DNA from 4 places in the Dendrosporobacter quercicolus genome. Region 4 is predicted to be linked to each of the others. Evidence: riboswitches for the same ligand, from Rfam matches in the RefSeq annotation. Region 4 holds a riboswitch; each other region holds the start of a gene.
The links. A riboswitch is a leader RNA that binds a small molecule or an ion and turns the genes downstream of it on or off. The one in region 4 is predicted to bind cobalamin.

Region 1: another riboswitch for cobalamin. It lies ahead of BLR06_RS07695 (TonB-dependent receptor plug domain-containing protein); the one in region 4 lies ahead of BLR06_RS06425 (nicotinate-nucleotide--dimethylbenzimidazole phosphoribosyltransferase).
Region 2: another riboswitch for cobalamin. It lies ahead of BLR06_RS18145 (acyl-CoA dehydrogenase family protein); the one in region 4 lies ahead of BLR06_RS06425 (nicotinate-nucleotide--dimethylbenzimidazole phosphoribosyltransferase).
Region 3: another riboswitch for cobalamin. It lies ahead of BLR06_RS07715 (sugar phosphate isomerase/epimerase family protein); the one in region 4 lies ahead of BLR06_RS06425 (nicotinate-nucleotide--dimethylbenzimidazole phosphoribosyltransferase).

The regions. Positions count from the first base shown of each region.
Region 1 is NZ_FNHB01000002.1:352,144-354,343, forward strand. It holds gene BLR06_RS07690 (hypothetical protein) at 166-501, shown strand; cobalamin riboswitch at 594-776, shown strand; gene BLR06_RS07695 (TonB-dependent receptor plug domain-containing protein) at 1,001-2,200, shown strand, end outside.
Region 2 is NZ_FNHB01000016.1:6,479-8,678, reverse strand. It holds gene BLR06_RS18145 (acyl-CoA dehydrogenase family protein) at 1-916, opposite strand, end outside; cobalamin riboswitch at 1,167-1,343, opposite strand; gene BLR06_RS18140 (DUF4127 family protein) at 2,009-2,200, shown strand, end outside.
Region 3 is NZ_FNHB01000002.1:357,043-359,242, reverse strand. It holds gene BLR06_RS07715 (sugar phosphate isomerase/epimerase family protein) at 1-812, opposite strand, end outside; cobalamin riboswitch at 1,193-1,373, opposite strand; partial or broken gene BLR06_RS19215 (precorrin-8X methylmutase) at 1,454-1,621, opposite strand; gene BLR06_RS07705 (ABC transporter ATP-binding protein) at 1,683-2,200, opposite strand, start outside.
Region 4 is NZ_FNHB01000002.1:77,442-79,641, forward strand. It holds gene cobS (adenosylcobinamide-GDP ribazoletransferase) at 131-883, shown strand; cobalamin riboswitch at 987-1,183, shown strand; gene BLR06_RS06425 (nicotinate-nucleotide--dimethylbenzimidazole phosphoribosyltransferase) at 1,283-2,200, shown strand, end outside.

The DNA of each region.
Region 1 (2,200 bases), 270 kb from region 4:
TGCGAGCGATGGGAAGGGGATTTGCATAGTTTTAATATATGCTTATTTCGATTCGGCGTGTTTAAAAACGCCGGATTTTTACGTTATGCCAAAAAGCATTCGCAGCGAATGCTTTTTATTATGATTAGAAATGATAAGGTTGAACCCTAACTTAAAGGAGATATTATGTTTAGTGTGAATGAATTGGCCTGGCTGTTAAGAGAAGCCGTGGTTCATTTGATCAGTTTGGCAAGCATTTTTATTTTTTTACGGGTAGCTGACTGGAATATAAAGCACTGGCCGGATTTATCGGTTATAGCGGTGGTTGCGGCAATCATGACAGTTTATGTTTATTATCAATACATTCTGACAGGCAGCATTGTAGTGGCTTCCGAGCTGCTGGCCCTGTTTTCCTGCGCTGTGATTATCGGGATTCACTGGTATTTTCGCTTATCGCTTAATGCTATTTTGGTTATGGTTATTCCGGTTATTATCCTGGTAATGCTGGGAATGGGACTGTAAAGCAAGCTTGAATTGCGGTTTGCAGAGGACAAATTCCGCCATAGATATTGCAAAATCAGCCTTATTATGCCATAATTCTCATATAAAGTGAAAATTTTATATTTGGTATAGGTGCCCGCAGAGGGCTTAATAGGGAAGACCGGTTAAAGGCCGGCGCGGTCCCGCCACTGTAATAGGGAGCTAGTCCGGATATGCCACTGAGGCCATGGGTCTTGGGAAGGTGCGGATGAGCAATGAACTAGAGCCAGGAGAACTGCCTGTATAGCAATCACCGTTTGACCCGCGAGCGATGGGGAGGGGATTTGTGCAGTTTTATTGTGCTTATTTCGTCCCGGCGTAAATTTACGCCGGGATTTATTTATGCGAAAATCAATGTGTACAAACCTCCCCTTAATACAGGGAGGTTTTTTTATGCGCTGATCACATACCGGGTTTATTTTCAGGAATGACGTAACAGGCAGGTAAGCATTTTTTGTATTGTGACAGAGGGAGAGAGACGATGAATTTAAACGTGAAGAAAAAATTTTTACTGGGACTGGTTGTAGGAATATTGGGTCAACCAGCCTGTAGTTTTGCCAGCGAGGCGGCGGAGTTTAATTTAGACGAGGTAATCGTGACGGCGCTTAGAGTGGAATCAAAAGATTTGGAGACTCCGGCCTATGTCAATATTTATACAGAGGAGCAGCTGAAAAGCACGGGAGCCGCCAACGTACTTGAGGCGATAAAATTTACGGAAGGAATGATTTATCATTCTATGGGCCCCGGCGGGCAATCCTGGGCCGGTATGACATCAAAGGCAGTAATTCGCGGCTCGGAAAAAGGGACATTAATATTAGTTAACGGCGTTAAAATGAATATGGACGGGAATTATAACCTGGAGGATATTCCGCTGCAAAATGTGGAACGGGTTGAAATATTGAAAGGAGCAGCTTCTGTTTTATATGGCAGTGAGGCCTTTGGCGGGGTGATCAACGTAATCACGAAAAAAACCGCGAACAATAGTATTGCCTATTCCCAGGGGAATTTTGGGCAGAAGAATCATTCTATTTCTCTACAGGCGGATCAATTCAGTATTATAGGCGCAATGCAGGAAATGGACCGGGTTAAAAGATTATCGGCATCAGGTTATGGCACCGGCGGCAGCGAAAAGCGTTCTTTTCAGTGGTCGTATCAACTCAATGAGCAATGGAGCTTTACGCACGGCCATATTGAAAACGAATACAGCTTTGAGCAATATGCCGGGTCAAAGCCCAATTTTGACTGGAATACCAGGAAGCAGGCCTCTCAATATGAAGACACAAAAGATTATTTGCGGCTTCATTATGACGGTGCGCGCTGGGATGTAGGGATTTACAGCAATCTTCAGCAACGTGATTATGACAAATATACCAGTCTGAATACAGCCAGTGCCAACCATAGCAATAGCGAACGATATAAATTTGCCGAATACGGTATTGATGCTCAGACTACATGGAATGCTTCCGGTGTTAATTTTCTGGGCGGCTGGGGCTATTCACATGCTCAGTATAAGAACAATGTCAGGCTGCCGGCTGCCGATAAACTTCGCTTGGATAAATCGCGTGACAGTTATTCAGCGTTTTTACAAGCCTCAAAAGAGATCGGCAATGATACCACTGTAATTTTGGGTATACGCCAGGACTATGTTGACACCGGCAGCGATACAATTTCAGCGTTTTCG
Region 2 (2,200 bases), on a different contig from region 4:
CCGCCGCCCGGTAAGTCAGCAGCCAGGCCGTTTCATAATCCAGCTTGGTCTCCGCAATGGCAAACTGAATATTCATGAGCTTGTTGAGTGGTTTGCCATAAATAATCCGTTCATTGGAAAACTTGACCGACTCTTCCAGGCAGCCCCGCAGAATGCCTACATTGATGGCGCTCATTCCGGCCCGGCCCACTTCCTGAATAGTGGATAAAGCTATTTTGGGACCACTGCCCTCCTGCGCCAGCATTTGCTCAGGTCCAAGTGTAACATTGACACAGCTCACATCGCCGGTGTTTGACGACCGCAGCCCGATTTTGTGCTCAACCCGGCCCGAAGTATGGCCTGGTGTATCTTTATCAATCAAAAATGCCGTCATAACTGGCCGGCCTTTCTCATTTTTCCCGGTAATTACCGTCCACAGATCAATATCAGCCACAGCAGCATTGGTAATAAAACATTTTCGGCCATTCAGCACCCATTTGCCGTCCTTAAATTCGCCTGTTGACTTTTGCCCCATAAAATCCGAACCGCCGGTCGCCTCGGTTAATGACAAAGCGCCGATCTTTTTGCCGCTGGCCAGATCAGGCAAATATTTTTGTTTTTGCTCCTCTGTGCCAAAAAACAATATCCCGCCCATGCACAACTGATGCGCCATTACGCTGATCGCCAGGCCCGCCGAGTGCCTGCCCAATTCTTCCAGGCAAATTGACCGTTCAATAAATCCCAGACCGGCTCCGCCATATTCTTCAGGAACAAAAGTTCCGATAATGCCCATTTCACCCAAAAGCCCAAACAATTCGGTCGGACAATAATTCTGTTCGTCCCATTCATGAGCCTTGGGCGCTATTTCCGCCTCCACAAATTCCCTGATCACTTTGCGCAGCATTTCCTGTTCCTCAGTAAGTGTAAACAAACCCATATTCATATCCTTCCTTTCCTTTTGCTCAAAGCATAATTACTATTTTTCATTTACAGCTAGTTTTTCGCAAACAGATCAATCAGTGCTGCCGCCCGGCCTAGCGCTTCATCACCTCCTCAAAAACAAAATCCCTCTCCGCCGCTGGCGAAAAGGGACATTTTTATTACAGGAACCTCAAAATTCCCACGGCAAATAAGCCTGAAAATTTTGAATCTTTCCGGTAATCTCCTCCCCATCGCTCGCAGGTCAAACGGTGATTGTCGAACAGGCAGTTCTTCTGGCTTAGCTTCATCAAAACTCTGCGCCTTCCCGGATCTCTCCAGTGACGTTGTTGCAGATTCTTCAACTATACAGCGGCGGGACCGCGCCGGCTTTTCACCGGTCTTCTCTATTAAGCCCTAAAGGCACCTATTCCGAATGGTATAAAATTTTTTGCAAAAATGCTGCTATAACTTATCCCAAGCCAGTTTGCTGGCTTACAGATCAAACGGTAATTGTCCAACAGGAATTTGACCAAAATCTGTAACTCCCCCCGATTTCTCCGGTGTCGTTACTGCAGATTTTTAAGCCATGCGGGGGAAACGCACCGCCCTTCCCTATTAGCCTAAAATCGCCTGTCGCCGATATTATGAATTTTTTCACATAGCTGGCAATCTGCCCGGTTGCTAATCCGCCAGCTGCTGACTCAGATACTAGCGGTAATTGTCGAACAGACAATTTTTCTGGCGGCCTTTGGCCCCCGGATATCCATTGGCGAAGCGCGCTGGCTTTTCTACCTGTCTTCCCGCTTAAGCACGAAAGGATACCTATTCTGGACATTATGAAATTTTTCACAAAACACCTTACACGCTAAGTATTACACATCAAATCCTAATTTGTCAATATAAATAAGACAAATAATTTAAATTATTATAATATTTTTATTATTAAAATAATTAACCTTTTTTCGTCTGCTTTGCAACAAAACAGACGAAGCTGCATAAAGATTATTTTCGACATTATTCTTTAAAATACGGAAATGTGATATAGTAAATAAGACAATTATTGAGGCCATTTTTATACAAATATTGCCACAGTTAAGAAGGGGGAAAAATGAAGTTTCTTTGGTTAAAACTTGTAGTTTTCAGTCTTGCCTGGGCCTTGATATTGCCTCCTGCGTGGGCTAAAACCATCCTGTATGTACCACTGGATGACCGGCCGGTATCACTGGATTATGCGGCAGACACCGTCAAAGCGGTGGATTGGACAATTTTAACGCCGCCGGTTGATTATCTTGGCGGCCGC
Region 3 (2,200 bases), 280 kb from region 4:
TCGTCAATTTTTGCTATATGGGCGAAGATATCAGCCGGTTCCGCTGATTTCACCGCCTGCCGGCAGTTTTCTTTCACATATTGGCCGGACAGGGAGCGGTGCAAATGAAGGCCTTTGATATAATGCCGGTATAAACCCAGTTTTTCCACTGTCTCCAGAATATAATCCACGCCCTCGGCTTCCGTGGTCAGTTCCAGGTTCGTGTTCATCAAATGACCGGTATCCAGCATAATGCCGCAATTGCCGTGTTTTACGCCGTCCAACAGCATTGCCGTCAGCTCCTTATCCTCCAGTGTGAGACCCGGCCACCACAAATTTTCAAACAGCAATTCCAGATCTTTTGGAATATCCTCGGCCAAAACGTTGATCACCTCAACTGTCGCAGCGATCACTTCCCTGGAACTGTAGCAAAACTGCCCGTCAAACAGCTCGGACATCCGGGCGTTACAAACGTGAAACACCACATATTTTGCTCCGGCAGTATAGGCCATACGGATATTGTCCCGGTATACCTGCAGCCATTCCGCCCGGGTCGGGCCGCCGTAAAGGCTGCTGATTTCGGCCTGGCTGCCAAACTGGCGGAGCAGCTCAGCCTGATTCCCATGCCAGAAATCAAGCCAGCTGGGCCAAAATCGCAAATGAACGCCATGAATCCATTCCTGGCGATGAACCCGGGCGTCCCAAGGCCCGCAAAACATCATTTCAACTCCATCCAGGCGATGATGGTGTAAAAAGGCCTGAAGGACATCGGCGCTATGGTGAATCAGCTCCGCCTCTGAACAATGATTCGATAAATTAACGAGTTGCAGCATAGCCAGCCTTCCTTTCCCCAGGGCGTGCTTTCAAACTGCCCTAGTTTATCGTACCGTTCGTTGCCTAAAAGCAAGGGGAACTTTTGTCCATGCTTCAGGAAAGGAACAGGGTTTCATCGATCCAGCATTTCCTGTAATTGAATAAAGCTGTTCCATAACCGTTCGGTTAAATGACGCATGCCGCGCAAACCGGCCAATGGCCGGGGATTCAGGATTTCAAAAAGCCTGTCCCTTTAAAACGGCGAAAAGCATCCCCGGCGGGGATGCTTTTATTATTGAACATAAAAGCCCGGTATCAATCAATATACCGGGGCGAAATAAGCACAGCAGCACAACTGCCGATCATGCGCAAATCCCCTCCCCATCTCTCGCAGGTTGTAACGGTGATTGTCATATAGGCAGTTCTCCTGGCTCAGATTCATCGCTTGCCAAACCTTCCCAAAACCTCAGTTTCAGTGGCATTTTTTGGGGTTGCTCATCATTACAGTGGCGGGACCGCGCCGGCATTGCACCGGACTTCCCTATTAAGCCCAACCGGGCACCTACACCAACATATGCAATTGTTCTACTCACGTGTAGTATTACATTTTGAGCAGCGCTTTGTCAAGTCTAAATTCCGGGGCTGTTGTCCCGCTCAGGCGCTAGTGAATTATATACAGCAAGGCATTGACAACCGCAGCCGCAATCGGACTTCCCCCCTGATTGCCCTGGACGACGATATAGGGGACTCTTCCGTCCGGCATCTGCTGTTCTTTGGCTTCACTGGCCCCAACAAACCCCGCCGGCACGCCAATAATCAGCGCCGGACGTTGCTGGTTTCCTCCATGATTGCCGCGGTCTTTGCCGTCAGAGCAACATCACCCCCTTCTGTCATTCCGTCCCGGCCTTGTTCAGACGAAGCAGAAATTCAGGCGTAGTCATTACCTCAACCTGCGGCAGGGCAATAAGCCGCCGGTACAGCGCAGTGGCCCGGCCGCCGGTGAAATCTCGCCCGTCAATAGCGGTATCTTCAATCACCGTCAGCCTGGCCGCTTGAAAAGCCGCCGCCAGGTTGTCGATATTCTGCTGGCCATAGCAAAGATTGGTCAATACCACCCAGTCGGCGCAGGCAACCTTATGCCGGTTGAGGGCTGCAAGCCGCTCGTCAATCGCCCCGAATGCCGGCCCGGCCAGATAATCGACCTGAAAAGCCTCCGCCGCATCCGTATCGCTGTCTCCCTGATGAAACACGCCGCCGCTTAAACAACAGCCTTTTTCATATAAGGACCGCATAATGCCGCCGGCCGAGCCGCCGCCGCCAATAATATGAACGCTCTGACCCGAACACGGCCCGGCTCCCGCCACATAGGTATGAATATCAAGATGCCCGGTCACCTTATTGGTAAATA
Region 4 (2,200 bases):
ATGCAAATCGCTGCGCCTGAATTTTAATAGCCAATTGCAGGATAATATTGCCGAATCGCAATTTCCAGAAGGATAGCGGCCGGCCATAATCAAAATAGTATTGGAAGCTTACGCTAGGACGGTGTCTGATATGCTGAAAAATCTTTATAGCGATTTTATTACTGCTTTTCAGTTTCTAACACGCATTCAGGTCCAAAATCCTCCGGCCTGGGCGCCTGGGGCTTTTGGACGCAGTGTTAAATTTTTTCCCTTAATTGGCGGGATTATTGGCCTTATTCTGGCGGCAATTGCTTATGGCGCCCATTTTTATGCACCGGGGAACGCTCCGGTGCATGTGCTGGCAGCAGTTTTGATTATTGTTGAAATTATGATTACCGGGGCTTTGCATTGCGATGGTTTAATGGATACGGCTGACGGAATATTTTCAGGCCGGTCGAGAGAACGGATGCTGGAAATTATGAAGGACAGCCGGATTGGCGCTTTTGGCGCCATTAGCTTTTTCCTGCTGGTACTGCTGAAGTATTCTCTGTTGGTCGATCTACCGTCTGGACGCTTAATTCCGGCCTTGTTTGTCATGCCTGTTACGGCTCGCATGACCGTTGTTGCAGCCATTGCTCTCTTTCCTTATGCCCGGGCGGAGGGGCTGGGAAAGAGTTTCGCAGGAGGAACCGGCAGCTATACGGTTTGGATTGCCGGCTTATTGACGCTGGTGCTGGTCGCGCCCTTTGGACTTACCGGCCTGTGGCCGGCGGTCGCCGGCTTTACTTTCGGGCTGCTTGCAGCCCGGTATGTAGCCAACCGTCTGGGCGGTATGACCGGTGATGTTTACGGCGCAGTTCTGGAACTGAGCGAAGTTGCCGTGCTGGTTGCGTTTTGCCTGTAATGATAGCAAAATATTTACTTTACGCTTCAACATTTTGCGAACCTGTAATTTTCGGTAGGAAATGTTATAATGAAGTAGAAGTAGACGAATGAAACAGTTAAATAATTATTGCCACCAAACAGGTGCCTCTCCAGGGGAGAGGAGAATAGGGAAGGCGGAAGGGTTAGTCTAATCCTTAAACGCTGCGGTCGCGCCACTGTAATCGGGGAGGACCTCTGCCAAATGCCACCGGCGCAGCCGGGAAGGCGCAGAGGCCGCTGATCCGTAAGCCAGGAGACCTGCCTGTATCGGCTGACATCTGCCTCCGCGCAAGAGGTATTGCCAGAAGGATAGGAGTTTTAGACCTAGCCTTTTTGGGCTAGGTATTTTTATTTATCCCGACAATAAGGAGGAGATTGTATGGATTATGAGGCAGCGGTAAATGAGCTGATTGAAGGGGCGGCCAAGCCTCCAAATAGTTTGGGATTGCTGGAGAAATATTTTCGTAAAGTTCTGTTGGCCTGGGAAACGATGCATGACGAACTGCGTCCGCATCATGTGGTGTTTGCCGCCGATAATGGTGTGGTAGAAGAAGGAATTGCCGCTTTTCCGTCGTCCATCACTTATCTGCAGGGGAAAAATATGGTCGCCGGCGGCGCCACGATCAGTTGCTTTTGCAAAAGCAATGCGATTCCTTATTCGGTAGTTGATGTCGGCGTGGACAATGAAAGCGCCGTGGGCCTTGACCGTAAAGTAGCCAGGGGAACCAAAAACTTTATGAAAACCGAGGCTATGACTAAGGCTGAGTTTGAAGAAGCCTGGCGGGCAGGCGAGGAAACGGCAGCGGAACTGATTGGCGGGCAGGGGGTTAATTTACTGTCCTTTGGTGAAATGGGAATCGGCAACACCACCACTTCAGCGGCGGTACTGCATGCTTTAACCGGTATGTTTCCTGAATTCTTGGTAGGCTATGGCGCAAGCCCGGTCAATAATGATTTCTTAAAAAGAAAACGCTTGGTGGTCGGTAACGGCGTGGCCCGGCATAAGGCTGCAATGCAAACAGTACCTGACATTCTCCGCTGTGTGGGCGGGTTTGATATTGTGGCCATCTGCGCCGGGATGTCGGCGTGCGCCCGGCTGAAAACCCCGTTTGTGATTGACGGCTTTATTACCGCTGTGGCCTACGCGTGCGCCGCCAGACTGAACAGTGATATTGAAAAATATGCCATACCTTCGCATATTTCCAAAGAGCCAGGCATGGCTTACGCCCTGCTGCTGGGCAATATACTGGCCGATGATGTCATCATCCGGGGCAATATGGCCCTGGGTGAGGGTACG